4 regions of the Streptomyces sp. NPDC101227 genome follow, and region 1 is predicted to be linked to each of the others. Evidence: riboswitches for the same ligand, from Rfam matches in the RefSeq annotation. Region 1 holds a riboswitch; each other region holds the start of a gene.
The links. A riboswitch is a leader RNA that binds a small molecule or an ion and turns the genes downstream of it on or off. The one in region 1 is predicted to bind cobalamin.
Positions count from the first base shown of each region.

Region 1 (5,660 bases):
CCGGGCCGGGTCGGCGGTGCCGAGCGGGACCACCTCGCGTACGGCGTCGGGGTCGCCGGGATGCGCGCGGTCCGGGAAGGTCCACAGCCCGTACGTGTGGTGGGCGCCGACCATCTCCAGGGCCCGGCTCGCCGCGCTGCCGGCGACGGAGAGCTTGCCGCCGTCCGCCATGGAGGTGGAGGTGTCCATCAGGATCAGCAACTGGCTGGACTTCTGGGCCTTGTTGTAGCCGTCCAGCACCTTGGCGACCTGCTCCGGGTCCGCCGTGAAGGGGACGACGGGGGCGTGCGGATCGGTCTGGGCGCGGCTGTCGAGCAGCGGCGAGCCCTTCGCCGGCCGCGGCATCGCGCCGTTCTTCCCCGGCACCCCGCGGTAGCCCTGTGCGGTGAGGGTGCGCTGGCCGCCGTCCGGGTCGCGGAGCCACCGGGCGAAGCTCTCGACGGCGGCCCGCCGGGCGGTGGCGTCGGCGTCGCCGCGCCAGTCCACCCGGATGAGGGGGTGGTCGAGGGCCGGGACGTTCTTGGGGTAGTAGGCGTCGTAGCGCTCGCGGAGCGGGGGCGGGGACGCCAGAGCCGGGCAACTCCCGGTGGCGCGGCCCAGGTTGAAGTCGGCGAGGGACTTCTCGGAGACCAGCGGCGCGGAGGTGGCGGCGGCGCCGGAGCCGGCCTTGGCGGCGCCGTCCGGGTCGTTGGCGTCGGGCCGCAGCGAGCACAGCAGCTCGGTGCTGCCCGCGTACTGGCTGCCCGGGGCGGAGAGCCGGCTCTCGGCCTTGTCGGCGAGCGTCGGGGCGGGGTCAGGTGTGTCCGAGGAGCCGATGGCGGAACCGTCGTTGGCGAGGTAGAGGCCGATGGTGTGCAGCAGGCCGGTACCGGACAGGACGGGGCTGGGCCGCAGGAGTCTGAGGTCGCGGTGCTTGCCGTCGGTGCCGGTGAGCAGGTCCCGCCAGGAGGCGCTGCCCGGTTCGACGTCGGCCAGCCGCTTGTTCGTCGGGATGCCGACGACCAGCGGGGTGTAGGCGACCGGGCCGGTGTTGTGCAGGGCCGCCGGGGAGCCGGTCGCGGGCATCCCGCGGCGGGCCTCGTCGTAGTCGGCGGTGGACTCGGGGATCCACAGGTCGGGCTGCGGGCCCGGCCGGTAGAGGGGGTCGGTGCCCTTGCCGTCCGGCCGTCCCTTGCCGGTGCCCTGCGCCTCGCCCTGCCAGCGGTCGGCGGCGGCGAAGCCCTGGTCGACCTGGTCCTTGGCGGCGGAGTAGACGGTGATCTGGGCGCGCCGGCAGCCGTCGGGGTAGTCGCCCTCGCCGTCCAGGGGGCGGGTGTTGGCGTCGGACGTCTCGTAGTCGAAGGCCGCCCGGCGCAGGGTGGATTCGGCTTCCGGGGCGGTGAGCAGCCGCAGTTCGAGGGCGGGCGGGCAGGCCGGGGGGTCGCCGGGGAGGTTCAGCAGGACGACGCCCGTGGTGGCCGGTACGAAGATGATCGCGAGGACGAGGAGGAGCCTGAGCCAGTGCCGGGTGTACGCATTGAGCCAGCGGCGTAAGCGGATGCGCAGCGGGGTCCGGGGCCGGGCCTCGGGGGTGGCGAAGGAGAGGATGACGTCGTCGGTGGTGTTCTGCTTGGCCGAGCGGGGCTGCCAGACGTCGTCCATCGGGGTCCGCTCGCCGGCGAGCTCGCCGCGCAGCTCCTGGACGAGATCGTCGAAGGCGACGAAGCGTTTGCCCGGTATGCCGCGTTCGAGGACGCGCACCACGGCGCGGGTGAAGACGCTGCCGCCGGCCGGTTCGTCGCCGCTGAAAATACGGCGGTTGGGCTGCGCGGCCATCAGCAGCGACATGGGCTTGCGGCACAGGTGGAAGGCCTCGCCGGCGTTTCCGGCGTAGCAGCACTCCAGGATGATCACGATCCGGTCGGCCCGCGCGTTGTCCAGGTAGCGCAGCACCACGTCTCTCCAGGAGACGGTCTTGTGGCGCCGTTGTGAGGTGCCGACCATCAGCTGGAGATCGCCGCCGTCCGGGCCGACCCGTCCGTGGCCGGAGAAATAGACCAGCAGCAGTCCGCGCGCCTCGCTCGTGACGGCGTCCAGCTCCTGCTGGACCTCCCATGGTTCCTGGGTCCGGCAGATGCGGACCTCGTCCTCGGTGAACAGGTCGGTGCCGGCATCGGTCAGGACGCCCTTGAGCTTCTCGGCGTTGTCCTTCACCGCGCGCAGCGGGCGCAGATGCTTGTAGTCGCTGACACAGATCAGCAGCGCCCGGTTGACCTTGCCCCGTGCGTCGTATTCGGGCATCCGCTCAGTCCCCGGCGGTGCTGCCGCCCTCGGGGCCGAGCTCGCGCAGTCCGCCGTCCCCCTCGCCGACCGTGACGGAGGGCTCCTCGCCGTCGGCGCGGTCCTCCCTGCGCCTGCGCAGCCACTCCTGCAGGGCGATGGTCAGGCTCTTGGTGATCTCCGCGGCGACCGCGCCGACGACGACCAGGATCAGGTCGTCCACGCCGACGGCCATATCGGCCGGGCCGGACTCGTCGCCGCCCCCGCTCTCGCCCGCCGGCCTGGGCCGCTGCGTCCAGTTGTGCCGCCGCTGGGTCAGCCACGGCTCCCGTTCCAGCCAGGCCCGCAGGTCCGCGGCGTCCCGCTCCGCATCGTTGGTGCCCGTGATCCTGATGCGGATCTCCTGGCCGCTCTCCCGGCCGTTCTCCTGACCGTTTTCCTGACCGCCCTCTCGACGGTCGGCACTGCCCGACATCCCCCGGCCCCCCTTCCGGCGGGCCCCATTGCCCACCGTGCACCAGATAGTGACGCGGGATCAGGCCCAGGGGCAACCGTCGGTGACGCACCGACCACCCTGTGGCCCGCGCCACAGCCCCTGCCACAGGGCTGCTTCGCAGGTCAAGGGTGAGTTGACGGGCATTCGCGGGGCGTGGTGGACTGCCCGGGCCATTCGGCGACAGATGAGGAAGTCCGGTGAGAATCCGGCGCGGTCCCGCCACTGTCACCGGGGAGCGCTCCTCCAGCGACGGCCACGGTCCGCGCGGATGCCCGCAGGGGCCGCCGCGTACGGGCTGGAAGGCCGGGGGAAGCGCCGATCCGGGAGCCAGGAGACTCTCGTCGCCGTCACGTCGAGCCAGGGCGCGGACCCTGAGTGAGGACATATCACCATGCCCGGCCGCCGTTCGAGATGCCCTCGCCCCGCCGTCGCCGTGTCCCTCCGAGGCCTGACGGCGGCCTGATCCGATGCGCGGCGAACACGCGGGATATGCGTGCGGCGCGGCCCTCGGCTTTCTCGGCGACCTGATCGCGGCCGATCCCCGGCGCGGCCATCCGGTGGCCGCGTTCGGCCGGGTCGCGGGAGCGCTCGAGCGCCGGCTGTGGCGCGACCATCGCGGATACGGGACGGCGCACGCGGTGTTGTGCGCGGGCGGCGCGGCGGCCGGTGCCGCACTCCTGCAGCGCGCCCTGGGAGGCAGGGCCCCGGCGCGGGCCGCCTTGACCGCGGCCACCGTCTGGGCGGTGCTCGGCGGCACCTCGCTCGGCCGGGAGGCGCGGGCCGTCGGCGGCGCGCTGGAGGCGGGCGATCTGGACGTGGCGCGCGAGCGGCTGCCGCATCTGTGCGGCCGCGATCCCCAGGCGCTGGACGGGCCGGGGATGGCCCGCGCGGTGGTGGAGTCGGTCGCGGAGAACACCTCGGACGCGGTGGTGGGCGCCCTGGTGTGGGGTGCGCTGGGCGGAGTGCCCGGTCTGGTGGCGTTCCGCGCGGTGAACACCCTGGATGCGATGGTGGGCCACAAATCGCCCCGCTACCGGCGGTTCGGCTGGGCGTCGGCCCGGCTCGACGATGTGGCCGGCTGGCCCGGATCGCGGCTTACCGCCGCGCTGACCGTCCTCGCGGGCCCCGACCGGCGCGGCGCGCTGCGGGCGTGGCGGGCCGACGGCGGCGCGCATCCCAGCCCCAACGCGGGCCCGGTGGAGGCCTCGTTCGCGGGCGCGCTCGGGGTGCGGCTGGGCGGCACCCTGGCGTACGGCGGACGGGTCGAGCACCGCCCGGTGCTCAACGGCCAGGCGCCGCCGCCCGGTACGGACGACATCGAGCGGGCGGTGCGGCTCTCGCGCCGGGTGAGCGTGCTGGCGCTGGCGGCGACGGTCGCGGGACGGCTGGCGGTCGGCGCGGCACGGCACAGGAGCGAGAGCGGGAGGAAGCGCCGGTGAACGGGCGAGGAAACGGGCGGGGCGACGGGCGGGGAAGCGCATCCGGCGCGGCGGTCGGCGGTGGCCGGCCGGGCGGTGGCCTGCTGGTGGCCGGTACGACGTCCGACGCGGGCAAGAGCGTGGTGACGGCGGGCATCTGCCGCTGGCTGGCCCGGCAGGGCGTCAAGGTGGCGCCCTTCAAGGCACAGAACATGTCCCTGAACTCCTTCGTCACGCGCGAGGGGGCGGAGATCGGGCGGGCGCAGGCGATGCAGGCGGCCGCGGCGCGGGTGGAGCCGACCGCGCTGATGAATCCCGTATTGCTCAAGCCGGGCAGCGACCGCAGCAGCCAGGTGGTGCTGATGGGCAAGCCGGTGGGCGAGCTGAGCGCCCGGGGCTACCACGCGGGCAGGCAGGAGCAGTTGCTGGGCACGGTGACCGACTGCCTCGCCGAGCTGCGCCGTACGCATGACGCGGTGATCTGCGAGGGCGCCGGCAGCCCCGCGGAGATCAATCTGCGGCGCAGCGACATCGTGAACATGGGCATCGCGCGGGCGGCCCGGATCCCGGTGGTGATCGTCGGCGACATCGACCGCGGCGGCGTCTTCGCCTCCTTCTTCGGGACCACGGCGCTGCTGTCCAAGGAGGATCAGGAGCTGGTGGCGGGGTATCTCGTCAATAAGTTCCGGGGCGATGTGACGCTGCTGGAGCCCGGGTTGGAGATGATGGAGCGGCTGAGCGGGCGGCCGACGCTGGGCGTGCTGCCGTACGCGCACGGGCTCGGCATCGACGAGGAGGACGGGCTGCGGGTGTCCCTGCGCGGGGCGGTCCGCGAGTCGGTGGTCGCGCCGCCGGTCGGCGCGGACGTGCTGCGGGTCGCGGTGTGTGCCGTGCCCCTGATGTCCAACTTCACGGACGTGGACGCGCTGGCCGCCGAACCTGGCGTGGTGGTGCGCTTCGTGGACCGCGCCGAGGAGCTGGCGGACGCGGACCTGGTGGTGCTCCCCGGGACGCGCGGCACCGTCCGGGCGCTCGCGTGGCTGCGTGAGCGCGGGCTGGCCGCGGCGATCGCCCGGCGGGCCGCCGAGGGGCGCCCGGTGCTGGGCATCTGCGGCGGTTTCCAGATGCTGGGTGAGCGCATCGAGGACGACGTCGAGTCGAAGGCGGGCACGGTCGAGGGGCTGGGACTGCTGCCGGTGCGGGTGCGCTTCGCCACCGGCAAGACCCTCGCGCGGCCGGTCGGCGAGGCGCTGGGCGAGCCGGTGGAGGGGTACGAGATCCACCACGGCGTGGCCGAGGTGGCCGGCGGCGAGGAGGCGTTCCTGGACGGCTGCCGGGTCGGCTCCGTGTGGGGCACCCACTGGCACGGCTCGCTGGAGAGCGACGGCTTCCGGCGGGCGTTTCTGCGCCGGGTGGCGGCCGATGCGGGCCGGGCGTTCGTACCGGCCCCGGACACCAGCTTCGGCGCGCTGCGCGAGGAGCAGCTG
Region 1 covers NZ_JBIWOD010000016.1:164,033-169,692, reverse strand. Annotated here, with positions in the region: gene ACIRPT_RS31010 (caspase family protein) at 1-2,280, opposite strand, end outside; gene ACIRPT_RS31005 (hypothetical protein) at 2,285-2,734, opposite strand; cobalamin riboswitch at 2,940-3,093, shown strand; gene ACIRPT_RS31000 (cobalamin biosynthesis protein) at 3,223-4,194, shown strand; gene ACIRPT_RS30995 (cobyric acid synthase) at 4,281-5,660, shown strand, end outside.

Region 2 (5,660 bases), on a different contig from region 1:
TCCGCCTGGCGGAGGCCGAGGAGACCATCGAGACCTCGCTGGCCACCCCGCGCGAGGCCGGCCTGCTGGGCACGGACGTCGGCCTGCCGATGCTGATGCTCTCCCGGCACTCCCTCGACGCGCAGGGGCAGCCCGTGGAGTGGGTGCGCTCGGTCTACCGCGGCGACCGCTACAAGTTCGTCGCCCGGCTGCGCCGCCCCGCGGACTGAGGACGCGGGCACCGGCCCGGCGAACCCCCAACTCAGGTATGCCATACCGATATGCGGACACCTAGTGACGCGTGCCACGACCCTGGCTTAGATTTCCAGCCGATTACCCAGGAGAAATTGCCACGGACGGAGCCCCGCCATGTCAGGACCAGAGCCAGCGCAGGCAGCCGAACCGCCGGAGCGCAGACGGATCGTCACGCCCACCCGTGTGGTGGTCGGCGTCTGCCTGCTCGTTCCGTTCGTGGCGATGCTGTGGGTGAGTTCGTACGCGAAGATCGAGCCGACGCTCATCGGGATCCCGTTCTTCTACTGGTACCAGATGCTGTGGGTGCTGATCTCGACCGCGCTGACGATGCTGGCGTACAAGCTGGTCCAGCGTGAGCAGCGCGCCCGTAAGGGTGGTGTGGCCAAGTGACCGCCCACGCCTCCGCCACCGTCCTCGCCGCGGCCCCGTCCGGCGGCGTCAACGGCATCGCACTTGCCGTCTTCGTCTTCTTCTTCCTGGCCGTGACGGTCATGGGCTTCCTGGCCGCCCGCTGGCGCAAGGCCGAGGAGTCCGCCAACCTCGACGAATGGGGTCTGGGCGGCCGCAGCTTCGGCACCTGGGTGACGTGGTTCCTGCTCGGCGGTGACCTCTACACCGCGTACACCTTCGTGGCCGTCCCGGCGGCCATCTACGCGGCGGGCGCGGCCGGCTTCTTCGCCGTCCCGTACACCATCCTGGTCTACCCGCTGATCTTCACCTTCCTGCCCCGCCTGTGGTCGGTCTCGCACAAGCACGGGTACGTCACCACCTCCGACTTCGTGCGCGGCCGCTTCGGCTCCAAGGGCCTGTCGCTGGCCGTGGCGCTCACCGGCATCCTCGCCACCATGCCGTACATCGCCCTCCAACTGGTCGGCATCCAGGCCGTCCTGGACGTGATGGGCATCGGCGGCGGCGAGAACACCAACTGGTTCGTCAAGGACCTGCCGCTGCTGATCGCGTTCGCGGTGCTGGCCGCGTACACCTACTCCTCCGGTCTGCGGGCGCCGGCCCTGATCGCCTTCGTCAAGGACGGGCTGATCTACCTGGTCATCGCCGTGGCGATCATCTACATCCCCATCAAGCTGGGCGGCTTCGACGCGATCTTCGACGCGGCCGGCAAGGCGTTCGCCCAGCCCGGGGCCGTCCCCGGCAAACCGCGGGGCGAGCTGACCAGCGGCCCCAACGCCCAATGGGCGTATGCCACCCTGGCGCTGGGCTCCGCGCTGGCGCTGTTCATGTACCCGCACTCCATCACGGCCACGCTGTCCTCCCGCAGCCGCAACGTGATCCGCCGCAACACCACCATCCTGCCGCTGTACTCCCTGATGCTGGGCTTCCTGGCGCTGCTCGGCTTCATGGCGGTCAAGGCCGGTACGGACATCCAGGGCAACCCTCAGCTGGCGATTCCCCAGCTGTTCGAGGACATGTTCCCGAGCTGGTTCTCCGGCGTCGCCTTCGCCGCGATCGGCATCGGCGCGCTGGTGCCCGCGGCCATCATGTCCATCGCCGCGGCCAACCTCTTCACCCGCAACGTCTATAAGGACTTCCTCAAGCCGGACGCGACCGCCGAGCAGGAGCACAAGGTCGCCAAGCTCGTCTCGCTGCTGGTGAAGGTCGGTGCGCTCGTCTTCGTCCTCACCATGGACAAGACCGTCGCCATCAACTTCCAGCTGCTGGGCGGCATCTGGATCCTGCAGACCATGCCGTCGCTGGTCGGCGGCCTGTTCACCCGCTGGTTCCACCGCTGGGCGCTGCTGGCCGGCTGGGCGGCCGGCATGCTCTACGGCACGCTGGCGGCGTACGGCGTGGCCAGCCCCACCCAGAAGCACTTCGGCGGCTCCAGCGCGGAGATACCCGGCATCGGCGAAATCGGGTACATCGGTCTGACCGCCTTTGTGCTGAACGTCGTGGTCTCGGTCGTGGGGACCTTCGCCCTGAAGGCCGTCAAGGCGCCGGAGGGCGTCGACGAGACCAGCCCCGCCGACTACACGGCGGACGCCGGCGACGAGGGCGTCACGACGGAGCTGCCGGAAGCCACGGAGGAGGCGCCGGCGGGGCGCTGAGCCGTCGGCCGCTTCACGCAGAGGCCGCTGCGAACCTGAGGGTTCGCGGCGGCCTTTGTGTGTGCGGGGTCAGTTCATCCAGTCCTTCAGCTGCTCGGTTTCGAGCGTGATGCCGACGGGGTCGGGGCGGAATGTTGGCTTCCGCGCAGGCCCGGGGCTTCTCCACCCGGTCACGCTGTTCGGTGTCCGAGTCGTGCGAAGTGACCTCGACGACCATCAGCACCGGGTCGGGATCAGCCCACTCCCCCTGGCCCACGAAGGCGTCACACGGCACGAGTAAGCCATCCGGACGGAGCCGGCCTTTTCGGCAGCTCTCCGTCTTCAGGCCCTGATTCGGGTCGAGGAAGAGCTCGGGCCTGTGCTGCATGCAGATACGCAGCAGCCACTGGATGATCCGTCCGCGATCCCCGTCCGGCATGGGCTTGCTCGTGACCTTGCCGTTGATGAGTTCCAACCGCGCGCCTTGCTCCAGGCGGGCGAGTATCCGGGCGGCCTCTTCGAAATGCTCGGTTTCCATGATGTGCGGGCGGTCGGCGCGCGCGGTCATGAGGCCTTCCCCTTCTTCCACGGGATGGGTCACAGAGCGTAGGGCCGACGGTAGCCGAGGCCACTGACAGACACCGCTTGATCACTCACGCGACACTAGATGTGGGGGTGCACACAACGAGCCACCACCACATGTATGCTCGTCTTCGCTGTCGCCGCAGGGGAATCCGGTGGAAATCCGGAACTGTCCCGCAACGGTATGAACGCGCACCCCCAACAGCCACAGGGCCGTCCCACGGGGTGCGGTGAAGTCCGAGGACCTGCCGACGGCACGCCCGCACCGCCATCGGTGCGGACGTCGATACGTCCGGGCCCCGAGGGTTGGGCCGATGGACGCCGCGCGGTGTGCCCGCGCACCCCTGACCGTCATGGGGTGCCGCATGCCCGCGAGCGACCGTCCGCCGCGCCCTCCCGGCCCCCGCCGAGTGAGGGAGAGCATCACGTGACCATCGCGCCAACGGAGCCCGCGTCAGCCGCCGAGGTCGTGCAGCCTGTGGTGGCCACGCCTGACACCTCCACCGGAGCGGGCCAGGACGGACCCGGCGTCGCGCTGCTGCGCACGCTGACCGACCTGACCGCGGACCTGACCGCGACCGACCCCGGCAAGGTGGCCGCCGCCGCGCTGCGCGGCCGCCACCCGGGCTCGGACGAGGCCGAGTTGCGCGCGCTGGCCATCGACGCCGCGGCCGGTCTGATCGGCGACGAGCCGCAGTACTCCAGGCTCGCCGCCCGCCTGCTCACCCTCGCCATCGCGGAGGAGGCGGCCGGACAGGGGGCGGTCGCCTTCTCCGCCTCCGTCGAGACCGGCCACCGCGAGGGCCTGATCGCCGACGAGACGGCGGAGTTCGTACGGACGCATGCCGAGCAGCTGGACGGGCTCGTCGAGAACGCCCTCCGGGACGGCGCCGACGACCGCTTCGGGTACTTCGGGCTGCGCACCCTGCACTCCCGCTACCTGCTGCGGCACCCCACCACCCGTCAGGTCATCGAGACCCCCCAGCACTTCCTGCTCCGGGTGGCCTGCGGCCTCGCCGAGGACCGCTCCGAGCGGGCGCTGGCGGATGTGGCGGAGCTGTACCGCCTGACCAGCACGCTGTCGTATCTGCCCTCCTCCCCCACGCTCTTCAACTCCGGCACCCGCCACCCGCAGATGTCCTCCTGCTACCTGCTGGACTCCCCGCTGGACGAGCTGGATTCGATCTACGACCGCTACCACCAGGTGGCCCGGCTCTCCAAGCACGCCGGCGGCATCGGTCTCTCCTACTCCCGGATCCGCGCACGGGGGTCGCTGATCCGGGGCACCAACGGTCACTCCAACGGCATCGTGCCGTTCCTGCGCACGCTCGACGCCTCGGTCGCGGCGGTGAACCAGGGCGGCCGGCGCAAGGGCGCCGCCTGCGTCTACCTGGAGACCTGGCACGCCGACATCGAGGAGTTCCTGGAGCTGCGCGACAACACCGGCGAGGAGGCCCGCCGTACGCACAACCTGAACATCGCGCACTGGATCCCGGACGAGTTCATGCGCCGGGTCGAGGCCGACGCCGACTGGTCGCTGTTCTCGCCCGCCGACGTCCCGGAGCTGGTGGACCTGTGGGGCGACGAGTTCGACGCCGCGTACCGCAGGGCCGAGGCGGACGGCCGGGCGCTCAAGCAGATCCCGGCCCGGCTGCTGTACTCGCGGATGATGCGCACCCTGGCGCAGACCGGCAACGGCTGGATGACGTTCAAGGACGCCGCCAACCGCACCGCCAACCAGACCGCCGAGCCCGGTCAGGTCGTGCACTCCTCCAACCTGTGCACGGAGATCCTGGAGGTGACCAACGACGGGGAGACCGCCGTCTGCAACCTGGGATCCGTGAACCTCGCCGCTCACCTGGGTGCCGACGGCGAGATGGACTGGGAGCGGCTGGACGCCACCGTCCGCACGGCCGTCACCTTCCTCGACCGCGTCGTGGACATCAACTTCTACCCGACCGAGCAGGCCGGGACGTCCAACGCCCGCTGGCGCCCGGTCGGCCTGGGCCTGATGGGCCTCCAGGACGTCTTCTTCCGGCTGCGGCTGCCCTTCGACTCGCCCGAGGCGAAGGAGCTGTCGACCCGTATCTCCGAGCGGATCATGCTCGCCGCGTACGAGGCCTCCGCAGACCTCGCCGAGCGGCAGGGCCCGCACCCGGCCTGGTCGGCGACGCGCACCGCCCGCGGAGTGCTGCACCCCGACCACTACCCGGACGCCGAGCCCCGCTGGGCCGACCGCTGGGCCGCGCTGCGCGCCCGGATCGCGAAGACCGGGATGCGCAACTCCCTCCTCCTGGCCATCGCCCCGACCGCCACCATCGCCTCCATCGCGGGGGTGTACGAGTGCATCGAGCCGCAGGTCTCCAACCTCTTCAAGCGAGAAACCCTGTCGGGCGAGTTCCTGCAGGTCAACGCGTATCTGATCGAGGAGCTCAAGACGCTGGGCCTGTGGGACGCACGCACCCGTGACGCGCTGCGCGAGGCCAACGGCTCCATCCAGGAGGTCGGCTGGATCCCCGAGGACGTCCGCGCCCGGTACCGCACCGCCTGGGAGATCCCGCAGCGCGCGCTGATCGACATGGCCGCGGCCCGTACGCCCTACCTCGACCAGAGCCAGTCGCTGAACCTCTTCATGGCGTCGCCGACCATCGGCAAGCTCAGCTCGATGTACGCCTACGCCTGGAAGCGCGGCATCAAGACGACGTACTACCTGCGGTCGCGCCCGGCCACCCGGATCGCCCAGTCCGCGCGCGCCGCGTCCATCCCCGCCCAGCTGCCGGTGGCCGACCCCGAGGCGGTCGC
Region 2 covers NZ_JBIWOD010000007.1:135,060-140,719, reverse strand. Annotated here, with positions in the region: gene ACIRPT_RS18275 (GntR family transcriptional regulator) at 1-209, shown strand, start outside; gene ACIRPT_RS18270 (DUF3311 domain-containing protein) at 349-624, shown strand; gene mctP (monocarboxylate uptake permease MctP) at 621-2,297, shown strand; gene ACIRPT_RS18260 (Uma2 family endonuclease) at 2,311-2,844, opposite strand; cobalamin riboswitch at 2,963-3,126, shown strand; gene ACIRPT_RS18255 (ribonucleoside-diphosphate reductase subunit alpha) at 3,286-5,660, shown strand, end outside.
Region 2: linked by a shared signal. The riboswitch ahead of ACIRPT_RS18255 (ribonucleoside-diphosphate reductase subunit alpha) and the one ahead of ACIRPT_RS31000 (cobalamin biosynthesis protein) in region 1 are both predicted to bind cobalamin.

Region 3 (5,660 bases), on a different contig from region 1:
TCGGCCATGCACAGCGCCTGGTGGGCCGGGAAGTAGAAGTTCATCTCCGCGGGCGCCTCGGTCCCCGGGGTCAGCTGGAAGATGATCCGCACCCCGTCGACGATCTCCTCCTGGCCGGTGCGGGTGATGTCCACGGTCGGCGGGATGAGGGTGAGGGTGCCGGTGGACATGGTGGTGCCGAGGCCGCAGCCGATCTGGCCGGCCGGGCCCCTGGGGAGTTCGGAGCCGTACATGTAGACGGCGCGCCGGGTCATCGCCGTGCCCGCGGCGATGTTCTCGCTGACCGCGTGCTCCAGGAAGCCGGCGGGCGCGAGGACCGGCGCGGTGTCCTGGCCGTGCGGGAGTACGCCGCGCCCGCCGCCGAAGTGATCGGCGTGCGAGTGGGTGTAGATCAGCGCGGTGACCGGCCGGTCCCCTCGGTGCTTGCGGTACAGCTCGAGCGCGGCGGCCGCGGTCTCGGCGGAGATCAGCGGGTCGATGACGAGGACGCCGTGGTCGCCCTCGACCAGCGTCATATTGGACAGGTCCAGACCACGCACCTGATAGATACCCTCCGTGACCTCGTACAGGCCCTGCCGGCTCACCAGCCTGCCCTGGCGCCACAGGCTCTCGTGCGCGGTGTCGGGACAGTTTCCGGCCAGGAAGCTGTAGGCCTCGGCGTCCCAGACCGTGCGCCCGTCCTTCGTGACGACGGGCGGGTAGAGGGCGGCGATGAAGCCACGGTCGGCATCGGCGAAGTCTTCATGGTCGTCGACCGGCTGAACGGTCACCTGGCACTCCCTCTCCGAGCGGGCGGGACGGCGGGACGGGCCGTCCGGCGGGCCAGGACCCACACCTTCGATTTAACCTCAATGTGCGGTCGTGCCGCATATGTGAGCAGGCCCTGCCGCAGAGTCCCGCCCAGGGCCCGGCCACGGCGTCCGCCCAGGCCCGCCGGCCCGTCGACCCGCCCGTCGGGGCCCTACACCGGCTCGGCCTCGATCAGGGAGAAGCGGCTGGGCTTCGCCAGCGGCGTCACGGAGCGCAGCGCGAAGCCCGCGCCTCGGCACAGCCGCTCGAAGTCGTCCCGGGTACGCTCCCGGCCCCCGACGTTGACGAGCATGTTGAGGTCGCTGATGTAGACGACGCCGGCGGTCGAGGGGTCCACGACGGGCGGCAGCACCGGCTCGATGATCAGCAGCCGGCCGTCGTCCGGGACGACCCGGCGGCAGTGGCGGAGGATGTCCGTGCACTGCGCGTCGTTCCAGTCGTGGATCACGCTCTTGAGGACGTACAGGTCGGCGCCTTCGGGGGCGGTGGTGAAGAAGTCCCCGCTGACCAGGGAGCAGCGGCCCACCAGCCCGTCCCGTGCCAGCGTGGCGGGGGCCTGGGCGAGCCCTTCGCGCAGGTCGAAGAGGATGCCGTTCAGCGACGGATAGGCCTTGAGGACCGCGGCGAGGAGCGTGCCGTCGCCGCCGCCGATGTCGGCCACGGTCGCGAAGCGGCCGAAGTCGAAGGCCGTCGGCACCATGGCCGCCGTATCGCGGGTGGCCTGCCCCATCGCCGCGTTGAACACGGCGGAGAATTCCGGGTGTTCGGCGAGGTGGCCGAAGAAGTTCTGGCCGAAGACCGCATCAAAGGCCGGCTCGCCGGTCCGCACGCTGTCGTCCAGATGCTCCCAGGCCCTGAGCAGGGTGGGGTCGGTGAACATCCGGACGAAGGAGTGCAGCGACTGCGGTCCGTCGGCGCGCAGCAGGGCGCCGGCCGGGGTGACGGTGAACCGTCCCGGGGCGTTCTCGGCGAGCAGCCCCAGCCCGGCCAGCGCCCGCAGTAACCGGGCCATGGCCTCGGGCCGGGCCGCGCACTCCGCCGCCAGCTCGTCCGCCGTGCGCTCGCCGTCGCCCATCAGGTCGGCGACCCGGAGGCGGGCGGCGGCGCCCACGGCGTGCGAGGCCATGGCGCCGTACGCAATCCGGGTCAGCACCTCACGGGCCTCGTCCACCGGCCGATTCTCGCGGGTCATACGGGAACCTCTCTGTTCAACGGCGTTACGGGCAGGGCTTTCTGCGCCACGGCGCGGCTCCTGTGTTACGCGCAGGGCGTCCCAGGGCACAACAACGCCTGTGGCGTTGCGGCCGCCGGCTCGCCACCCTCACTCTTGTTAGGCGACCCTAAGTTCTCCGGATCACCGGGGCAATGCCCCTGGGATACGGCCCGTACGACGCGACCGCCGGCTCACTCCGGGAAGGGAGGAACGCCCCGTGGCCCCCGATGACGAGAGCCAACTCGGTGACCGCGCCGGGCAATTACGGCGCGGCGCCACCTGGCTGCTGCTGACCGCCGCGCTCGGCAGCCTGGGCACCGGAATCGCGCTCGGACACGGCTTGCTGATGGCGGGCGGGCTGGTGCTGGCCGGGATCTACGGGCACCTCCTGGCCACGGACGCCCGCGGGCCCGCTCACCCCCGGCGGGGGTGAGCGCGCCCGCGGCCCTCACATGCCCCGTGGCGGGGCATGCCTCATGTCGTGCGGCGGCTCTTTGCTGCCGCCCCGATGCACATCGCCCCCAGCAGGAACGTGAGGGCACCGATGATGACGTTGTTCCAGATCACGCCGGCGTCAGGGCTGCTGCCGACGATCCAGGGCGCCACGATCATCCACACGCCCATGGCGCACATGGCGCCGCTCAGGCCGTACATACGGTCCGGGGTGACCGTGAACCCGATGGCCAGCAGGGCAATGGCGACGCCGAGAATCAGGTTGTGGGTCAACAGAGCGGGCTGCGAGGCCGCGTAGTGGACGATCCACGGCGACGCGGCGCAGTACAGGCCGACCAGGAACACCGGCCCATCCACGAGGATGACGTCACGTCCGCCGAGCACGCGCTCGTAACGCTCCTGCATTTCTGTTACGTCGGGGTGACCGGCGAGATCTCCCCTGTGGTGTGAGACGTCGGCCATGCGACTCGCCTCCTTCGCTCTGCAAGCCTGGCCGTCTCGCGGCATAGGAACCGCGCACTCATTATTCTGCGCTTATGTCGCCTTTATGTGTAGATCAGGGACGGGTCAAGTTTGCGGGCCCGTCGGCCGGCCCTCCGGCAGCGCCCGCCCCAGCCCCAGATTCCAGCGCCCGCCCCGCCCGCTGAGCTCGGTCACGGTGAGCGGCGGCACGTCCAGCCGCCAGAACGTCTCCACCGGGACACCCAGAGCGCACACCACGGCGGCGCGCACCACGTCCACCTCCACGACGGCGAGGACGCGCCCGGAGGTGGTGGCCAGCCGCGTGAGCCAGGCCTCGGTCCGTACGCAGAGCGCGCGCAGCGACTCGCCGCCGTGCCCCGCGAACCCGGGATCCGACAGCCAGGCGGACACCGCCTCCGATTCCGCCCCGGCCACCTCGTCCAGGGTCCTCCCCCGCCAGCGGCCCATCGCGCAGCCCGGCGGTCCCGGCTCGGGCGCGGGATCCACCGGCAGCCCGAGCTCCTCGGCCGTACGACGGCACCGGGCGGAGGGCGATACCACGATCCGCTCGGCGGCCGGCAGGTTTCCGGCCACCGCACGGGCCCGCCGCAGACCGGCCTCGCTCAGCGGTCCGTCGTCATCGAAACGCACCTCGCGCTGCGCGTCGCCGGCGGCCGGTGAGATCAACATCACCCGAGTTGTCATGACCTCTTCTCTCGCTGTCCATCCCCACCGCAACAACTGCCCTGTTCAGGGGAGTTGTCCGGTCGGCGCGCCCCTCGCTGCGCCTCTCCGCCCCCTCCGTGGCCTTGGCCCGCCGGTCGGTTCGCGGTACCTTCCCGATGATATTGACGACGACATGACGGAAGCCGGTGGGATCCCGGCGCGGTCGCGCCACTGTATGTCCGGTTTTGACGCAGCCCCAGGGGGGCGGGACCGGGCGAGCCAGACCCGCCATGTCGTTAGCACTCCCGCAACTAGGGACGCGAGTTCCCCCTAACAGGAGGTCCCCTGCCATGGCTCAGACCATCGCACCCCCGGCCACCGGCACCGCCGCCCCGGCCCCGCTCCCCCTCAAGGCGATCGCCCCCTGGGCGCTGTTCGTCGGCGTCCTGATGCTGGTTCTGCTGTACTTCGTCGGCGCCGAGCAGGGCGCCACCTCGCTGCTCTCCGGTACGGACGTCCACGAGTGGGTCCACGACGGACGCCACCTCCTCGGCTTCCCCTGCCACTGATCGGGCGCCGTTCCATGAACTCCGTCACCGTCAGAAATCTCCTGGTGCGCGGCATGCTCGCCGGGCTGGGCGCCGGCCTCCTCTCCTTGGTCGTCGCCTATCTGCTGGGCGAGCCGAGCGTGAATGCCGCGATCGCCTTCGAGGAAGCACACAGCCACGAGCACGAGATGGAGGTCGTCAGCCGTGCCGTGCAGTCCACGGCGGGGCTGGCGACCGGCGTGCTGATCTACGGCGTGGCGCTGGGCGGAATCGCCGCGCTGGCGTTCTGCTTCGCGCTGGGCCGGATCGGCCGCTTCGGCCCCCGGGCCACCGCCGCGCTGCTCTCCGGCGCGGCGCTGCTCGCCGTCTACCTCGTACCGTTCCTCAAGTACCCGGCCAACCCGCCGTCCGTCGGTGACCCCGACACCATCGGCAAGCGCACGGCCCTGTACTTCCTGATGATGCTGCTCGGCATCCTGCTTGCGGTCGGCGCCACGATCTTCGGCCGGCGGCTGGCTCCGAAGCTGGGCAACTGGTACGCCACGGTGGCGGCCGGCGCGGCGTTCGTCATCGCCATCGGGATCGCGTATGCCTTCCTGCCGTCCATCAACGAGGTGCCGAACGGCTTCTCCGGCACCCTGCTCTGGCAGTTCCGGCTGTCGGCGATCGCCATCCAACTGGTGCTGTGGACCGCCTTCGGGCTGCTCTTCGGCCATCTCGCGGAACGCGTCATCACCCCGGCCCGGGACGCCGCGGCCGCGGAGGCGGCACCCGCGGCGTCCTGACGGCGCAAGGACGGTCGGCTCACCGGGGAAGGGCCCGCGACGTATCCACGTCGCGGGCCCTTCTCAGGTGAGCGTCAGGACAGGCCGGGAATGCCGTCCAGATGCGGCAGGTCATGGTCGAGCCGTTCCCGTTTGGTCCGCAGATAGCGGATGTTCTCCACACCGGGCGGCATCAGCAGCGGGACCTGTTCGGCGACCGCGATACCGTGCCGCAGCAGCGCCGCCCGCTTGTGGGGATTGTTCGACAGCAGCCTTACCGAACGGACCCCGAGGTCCCGCAGTATTCCGGCCGCGACGCCGTATTCGCGGGCATCGACCGGCAGTCCGAGCGCGATATTCGCATCCACCGTGTCGAGGCCGTCCTCCTGAAGTTTCATCGCTCGGAGCTTGGCCAGCAGCCCTATCCCCCGGCCCTCATGGCCCTGCACATAGACGAGAATTCCGCAGCCGGCCGCCACGATCGCGGCCAGCGCCGCGGACAATTGATCGCCGCATTCGCAGTGCGTGGACGCGAAGACATCACCGGTCAGGCACTCCGAATGCACGCGGGCCAGCACGGACTTCCCGGCGACGTCGCCGTGAACCAGGGCCACTTGCTCGGTCCCTTTACGGATGTCGAGATAGCCGACGGCGAGGAATTCACCGTGTGTGGTGGGGAGTCGGACCGCCACCACTCGTTCCACGTGGGCGTCGTCATCCGGAGCGATTTCGGCATCGGGGTCC
Region 3 covers NZ_JBIWOD010000002.1:148,837-154,496, reverse strand. Annotated here, with positions in the region: gene ACIRPT_RS04565 (alkyl/aryl-sulfatase) at 1-770, opposite strand, end outside; gene ACIRPT_RS04560 (methyltransferase) at 962-2,002, opposite strand; gene ACIRPT_RS04555 (hypothetical protein) at 2,241-2,456, shown strand; gene ACIRPT_RS04550 (SPW repeat protein) at 2,498-2,938, opposite strand; gene ACIRPT_RS04545 (histidine phosphatase family protein) at 3,044-3,643, opposite strand; cobalamin riboswitch at 3,751-3,912, shown strand; gene ACIRPT_RS04540 (CbtB-domain containing protein) at 3,955-4,173, shown strand; gene ACIRPT_RS04535 (CbtA family protein) at 4,188-4,937, shown strand; gene ribA (GTP cyclohydrolase II RibA) at 5,012-5,660, opposite strand, start outside.
Region 3: linked by a shared signal. The riboswitch ahead of ACIRPT_RS04540 (CbtB-domain containing protein) and the one ahead of ACIRPT_RS31000 (cobalamin biosynthesis protein) in region 1 are both predicted to bind cobalamin.

Region 4 (5,660 bases), on a different contig from region 1:
CGGCTGGTCGTCGCGGACGAAGGACCAGGCGAGCATGGTCACCGGGCCGGTAAGCATGCCCTTGACGGGCCGCTCGGTGAGCGACTGTGCGTACGCGGTCCAGCGGACCGTCATCGGGTCGGAGCGCGAGATGTCCCCGGCGAGGACCGGTGGCCGGACGTAGCGGGTGCCGTACGACTGGACCCAGCCGTGCTGGGTGGCGAGGTAGCCGGTGAGCTGCTCGGCGAAGTACTGGACCATGTCGTTGCGTTCGGGCTCACCGTGCACCAGGACATCGATCCCGGCCTTCTCCTGGAAGGCGAGGACCTCGCGGATCTCGTCCTTGATCCGGTCCTCGTAGCCGGCCGTGTCGATCCGCCCGGCCCGCAGATCGGCCCGCGCCGTGCGCAACTCGGTGGTCTGCGGGAAGGAACCGATCGTCGTCGTGGGCAGCGGCGGCAGCCCGAGGTGCGCGCGCTGGGCGGCGGTCCGTTCGGCATACGACTGCGAGCGGCGCCCGTCGGCGTCGGTGACGGCCGCGGTGCGGGCCCGCACCGCGGGGTCGTGGGTCAGCGCGGACCCGGCCCGGGAGGCGAGGTCGGCGCGGTTCGCGGCGAGTTCGCCGGAGATGGCTTCGGTGCCCCGTGCCAGGCCGCGCGCCAGGACGGCGATCTCCCGCGTCTTCTGGCGGGCGAAGGCGAGCCAGCGGGCGATCCCCGGATCGATATCGCCTTCGACGGTGGCGTCCAGCGGGACGTGCAGCAGGGAGCAGGAGGCCGAGACATCGACCCGGTCGGCGAGGCCGAGGAGGGTGCCCAGGGTGGCCAGCGACTTCCCGTAGTCGTTGATCCAGATGTTGCGGCCGTTGACGACGCCCGCGACCAGCCGCTTGCCGGGCATCCCGCCGGCCGCGGCGAGGTCCTCGAGGTTGGCGGCGCCCGACTCGGTGAAGTCGATGGCCAGACCCTCCACCGGCGCCTTGGCCAGGACGGACAGCGCGTCGCCGAGCCGGCCGAAGTAGGAGGCCACCAGGAGCTTGGGCCGGTCGGTGGCGCAGCCGAGTTCACGGTAGGCGCGGGCGGCGGAGCTCAGTTCGGCCGGCGTGCGGTCCTGGACCAGCGCGGGCTCGTCGAGCTGCACCCACTCGGCACCCGCCGCCCGCAGGTCGGCGAGCACCTCGGCGTACACCGGAAGGAGCCGGTCCAGCAGGGTCAGCGGCTCGAAGTCCGCGGCCACGCCCGGAGCGGACTTGGCCAGCAGCAGGTAGGTGACCGGTCCGAGGAGCACGGGGCGCGCCGCGTGCCCGAGCGCGAGGGCCTCCGTCACTTCCGCGACCTGCTTGGTGGAGTCAGCGGTGAAGGCGGTGTCCGGGCCGAGCTCGGGAACCAGGTAGTGGTAGTTGGTGTCGAACCACTTCGTCATCTCCAGCGGGGCCACTTCCTGGTTGCCCCGCGCCATCGCGAAGTAGCCGTCCAGGGCGTCGGCGTGGACCGCGGCGCGGTGCCGCTCGGGGACGGCGCCGACCATGACGCTGGTGTCCAGGACGTGGTCGTAGTACGAGAAATCACCGGACGGCACTTCGTGGATGCCGGCGTCTGCCAGCTGCTGCCAGTTCGACCGGCGAAGGTCCGCCGCGGTCTGCCGGAGGGCGTCGGCGCTGATGCGGCCCTTCCAGTACCCCTCGACGGCCTTCTTCAGTTCACGGTTCTGTCCCTGGCGGGGGTAGCCGTACACGGTGGCCCGTGCCGCCGCGGCTGCGGACTTCGCTGTCACGGAACTCTCCTTCGCGAGATGTCTCCTTGTGGTCCCGGAGACGGGACGAGAGCGCGAAGGAACGACCGACCGGGCGGACCACGACGCGGTGTCTTCGCGTGTGCCCGCTCGATACGTACGCCGACCCGCCCACGAGGTCACCGGGATGGCCGCACACGATCGGTCGCGTGCGGGCAACGGGCAGGTCTTCGGACTCGCGGGCCCGTCTCGTACGCGTACGAGACACCTACTGGCCGTCGCTTCCCAGACCCGTCCGGGCCCAGTGCGTATGACGGCGGTCGTTCCCACTCACCGCTGCGGGGCAGTCCCGGATTCCCACCGGGTTCCCTCTTACGACGCTCCTGCCTGGCGGACAGGGCGAACCAGCTGCATTCGTCACCCTAGAGGGACAATCCGCGGGCCGCACAAGCAATGACCGCATTGCGGACGGTGACATGAGACACGCGCGGAGGATGCATGACAGCCGGAAGAGGTGCGGGGCGGTGGTTCACGCCGCCCCGCACCTCCCTCCACGGCAGCCGGGGCCCCTCAGCCCCGACCTGACCCGGGTCCCTCAGCCCCGGTCGTACGTGTGGAACCCACGGCCCGCCTTGCGGCCGAGCAGCCCCGCCTCGACCATCCGCAGAAGCAGCGGAGGCGGCGCGTAGAGGGGTTCCTTGAACTCGTCGTACAGCGATGCGGCGATGGAGGCGACCGTGTCGAGGCCGATCAGGTCGGCCAGCTTCAGCGGGCCCATCGGGTGCGCGCAGCCCAGTTCCATCCCGGCGTCCACGTCGGCCGCGGAGGCGAAGCCGGACTCGGCCATCCGGATGGCCGACAGCAGGTAGGGGATGAGCAGGGCGTTGACGACGAAGCCGGCGCGATCCTGGGAGCGGACCACGGTCTTGCCCAGCGCCGTGGTCACGAACTCCTCGGCCGCCGCGGTGACGCGTGGCGCGGTGTGGAGGGAAGTGACGACCTCCACGAGGGGCAGTACCGGCACGGGATTGAAGAAGTGCAGGCCGAGGACCTGGTCGGCGCGCCGGGTCGCCATGCCCAGGCGCATGACGGGGATGGCGGAGGTATTGGTGGCCAGGATCGCTTCCGGGTCCTCGACGATCTTGTCCAGCGCGGTGAAGACCGCCGTCTTCGCCTCGGTGTTCTCGACCACGGCCTCGACGACGAGCTGCCGGTCGGCGAGGTCGTCGAGGCTGCCCGTGAAGACCATCCGGGTGAGCGCGTCCTCCACCGAGATCCGGTCCAGCTTCCCCCGCTGGACGGCGCGTTCCAGGGAGACGGCCACCCGTTCACGGGCGGCACGGGCGGCGACCTCGTCCGCCTCGCAGACGACGGTGTCGAGCCCGGCGCGGGCGCACACCTCGGCGATACCGGCCCCCATCTGGCCGCCGCCCACCACGCCGACGCGGCGGATGTTCTGGTTCATGACCGTGCCTCCGTGTGCCGGACGAGGTGACGGGAGTAGGCATCCGGGGTGAAGAACGGCGGCAACTCCGTTGCCATGGCGGTCCGTTCGAAGAGCGCGCGGACCTCTTCGACCCGGGCCCAGGGGTATTCCGCTCCCAGGGCGGCGCACTCGTCGTCGAGGAGACGCAGCACCGTTTGCCGGTCGATGACGCGGTGCCGCAGCCACTGCCAGATCTGCACCCGGGCGATCTCGGCGGTTGCCGCGTCCTCCATCAGGCCGTGCAGGGCGACCGCCCCGCTGCCGCGCAGCCAGGCGTCGAAGTAGCGCAGGGCGACAGTGATGTTGGTGCGCACGCCCTCCCGGGTGGGCGGTCCGCTGATGCGGCGCACCGACAGCAGGTCCGCCGCGGTCACCTCGACATCGTCACGGGTGCGCTCGATCTGGTGCGGCCGGTCGCCCAGAACGTCGTCGAAGGCCGTGCGGCAGACGGGGACGAGGCCGGGGTGGGCGACCCAGCAGCCGTCGAAGCCGTCCTCCGCCTCGCGCTCCTTGTCCAGCCGGACCTTGGCCAGAGCGGCCTCGTTGGCGTCCGCGTCCCTACTGGGCACCTGCGCGGCCATGCCCCCGATCGCGTGGGCGCCCCGCTTGTGGCACGTACGCACCAGCAGTTCGGTGTACGCCCGCAGGAAGGGAGCCGTCATCGTGACCTTCGCGCGGTCCGGCAGCAGGAAGTCGGTACGGTGTCCGAACGTCTTGATCAGGCTGAACAGGTAGTCCCACCGGCCCGCGTTGAGCCCGGAACTGTGCTCGCGCAGCTCGTGGAGGATCTCCTCCATCTCCACGGCCGCGGTGATCGTCTCGATGAGGACGGTGGCACGGACGGTGCCGCGGGGGATACCGAGGAGATCCTGGGCGAGGACGAAGACGTCGTTCCACAGCCGTGCCTCGTACCGGTTCTCCAGCTTGGGCAGGTAGAAGTACGGACCGCTTCCGGCGTCGATCTGGCGCTGCGCGCAGTGGAAGAAGTACAGGCCGAAATCGACGAGCGAGGCGGGCACGGGCCGGCCGTCGAACTCCAGGTGCTCTTCGAGGAGATGCCAGCCGCGGGGGCGCACGACGATGGTGGCGACCCGGTCGCCCAGGCGGTAGGCCTTGCCCTCAGGGGCGGTGAAGTCGATGCGGCGCTCGATGGCGTCGAGCAGCGTGAGCTGGCCGTCGACGATGTTGTCCCAGGTGGGGGCGGTGGCGTCCTCGAAGTCGGCCATCCAGACCTTCGCCCCCGAGTTGAGGGCATTGACGGCCATGCGGCGTTCCGGAGGGCCGGTGATCTCCACCCGGCGGTCGGTCAGCCCGGGCGCGGGCGGCGCGACGCGCCAGGACGGGTCCGCGCGGACGGATGTCGTGGCGAGGGGGAAAGCGAGCGGGGATCCGGAGGCGAGCCGCGACGCCCGCCGCGTGCGCTCCTTCAAGAGCTCCTGGCGGCGCTGTGCGAAGGCGCCGGCGAGGTGGCCGACGAAGTCCAGTGCCTGCGGAGTGAGGATCTCCTCATGGCGGTGCCCCGTTGCCGCGAGGACCTGGACGCGGTGCGTCAGTGCGCTGGTGGACATGCGGGTCTCCTGATGAAGGAAGGAAGGAGCGGGGCCGGACGGAGACGGTCGTCCGGCCCCGCTGGATCACGGGCCGACGGGGTACGCGGGCGCCGGTGGGCGTCCTAGTGGAACTGCTCTTCCTCGGTGGAGCCGCTCAGCGCAGTCGTCGAGGAGTGCGGGTTGAGGGCGGTGGAGACCTGGTCGAAGTAGCCGGTGCCGACCTCGCGCTGATGCCGGACGGCGGTGAAGCCCTGCGCCTGTGCGGCGAACTCCTTCTCCTGGAGGTCGACATAGGCGGTCATGCCGTGCTCGGCGTAGCCGCGGGCCAGGTCGAACATGCCGTGGTTGAGGGAGTGGAATCCGGCCAGCGTGATGAACTGGAAGCGGTAGCCCATCGCGGCCAGTTCACGCTGGAACTTGGCGATCTGGTCGTCGTCCAGAGCGGCCTTCCAGTTGAAGGACGGCGAGCAGTTGTAGGCCAGCATCTGGTCCGGGTGCTCCGCGTGGATCGCCTCGGCGAACTCGCGGGCCTGCGCCAGGTCCGGCGTACCCGTCTCCACCCAGATGAGGTCGGCGTACGGGGCGTAGGCCAGACCGCGGGCGATCACCGGCGCCATGCCGTTCCGCACCCGGTAGAAGCCCTCGGCGGTCCGCTCGCCCGTGACGAACTCGGCGTCGCGCTCGTCGATGTCGCTGGTCAGAAGGTTCGCGGCCAGCGCGTCCGTACGGGCCACGATCAGCGTCGGCACATCGGCGATATCCGCGGCGAGGCGGGCGGCGTTGAGGGTGCGGATGTGCTGCCCCGTGGGGACGAGGACCTTGCCGCCGAGGTGGCCGCACTTCTTCTCAGACGCGAGCTGGTCCTCGTAGTGGATGCCGGCCGCACCGGCCGCGATCATCGCCTTGGTCAGCTC
Region 4 covers NZ_JBIWOD010000022.1:80,003-85,662, forward strand. Annotated here, with positions in the region: gene metE (5-methyltetrahydropteroyltriglutamate--homocysteine S-methyltransferase) at 1-1,752, opposite strand, end outside; cobalamin riboswitch at 1,914-2,134, opposite strand; gene ACIRPT_RS35370 (3-hydroxybutyryl-CoA dehydrogenase) at 2,306-3,175, opposite strand; gene aceB (malate synthase A) at 3,172-4,764, opposite strand; gene aceA (isocitrate lyase) at 4,869-5,660, opposite strand, start outside.
Region 4: linked by a shared signal. The riboswitch ahead of metE (5-methyltetrahydropteroyltriglutamate--homocysteine S-methyltransferase) and the one ahead of ACIRPT_RS31000 (cobalamin biosynthesis protein) in region 1 are both predicted to bind cobalamin.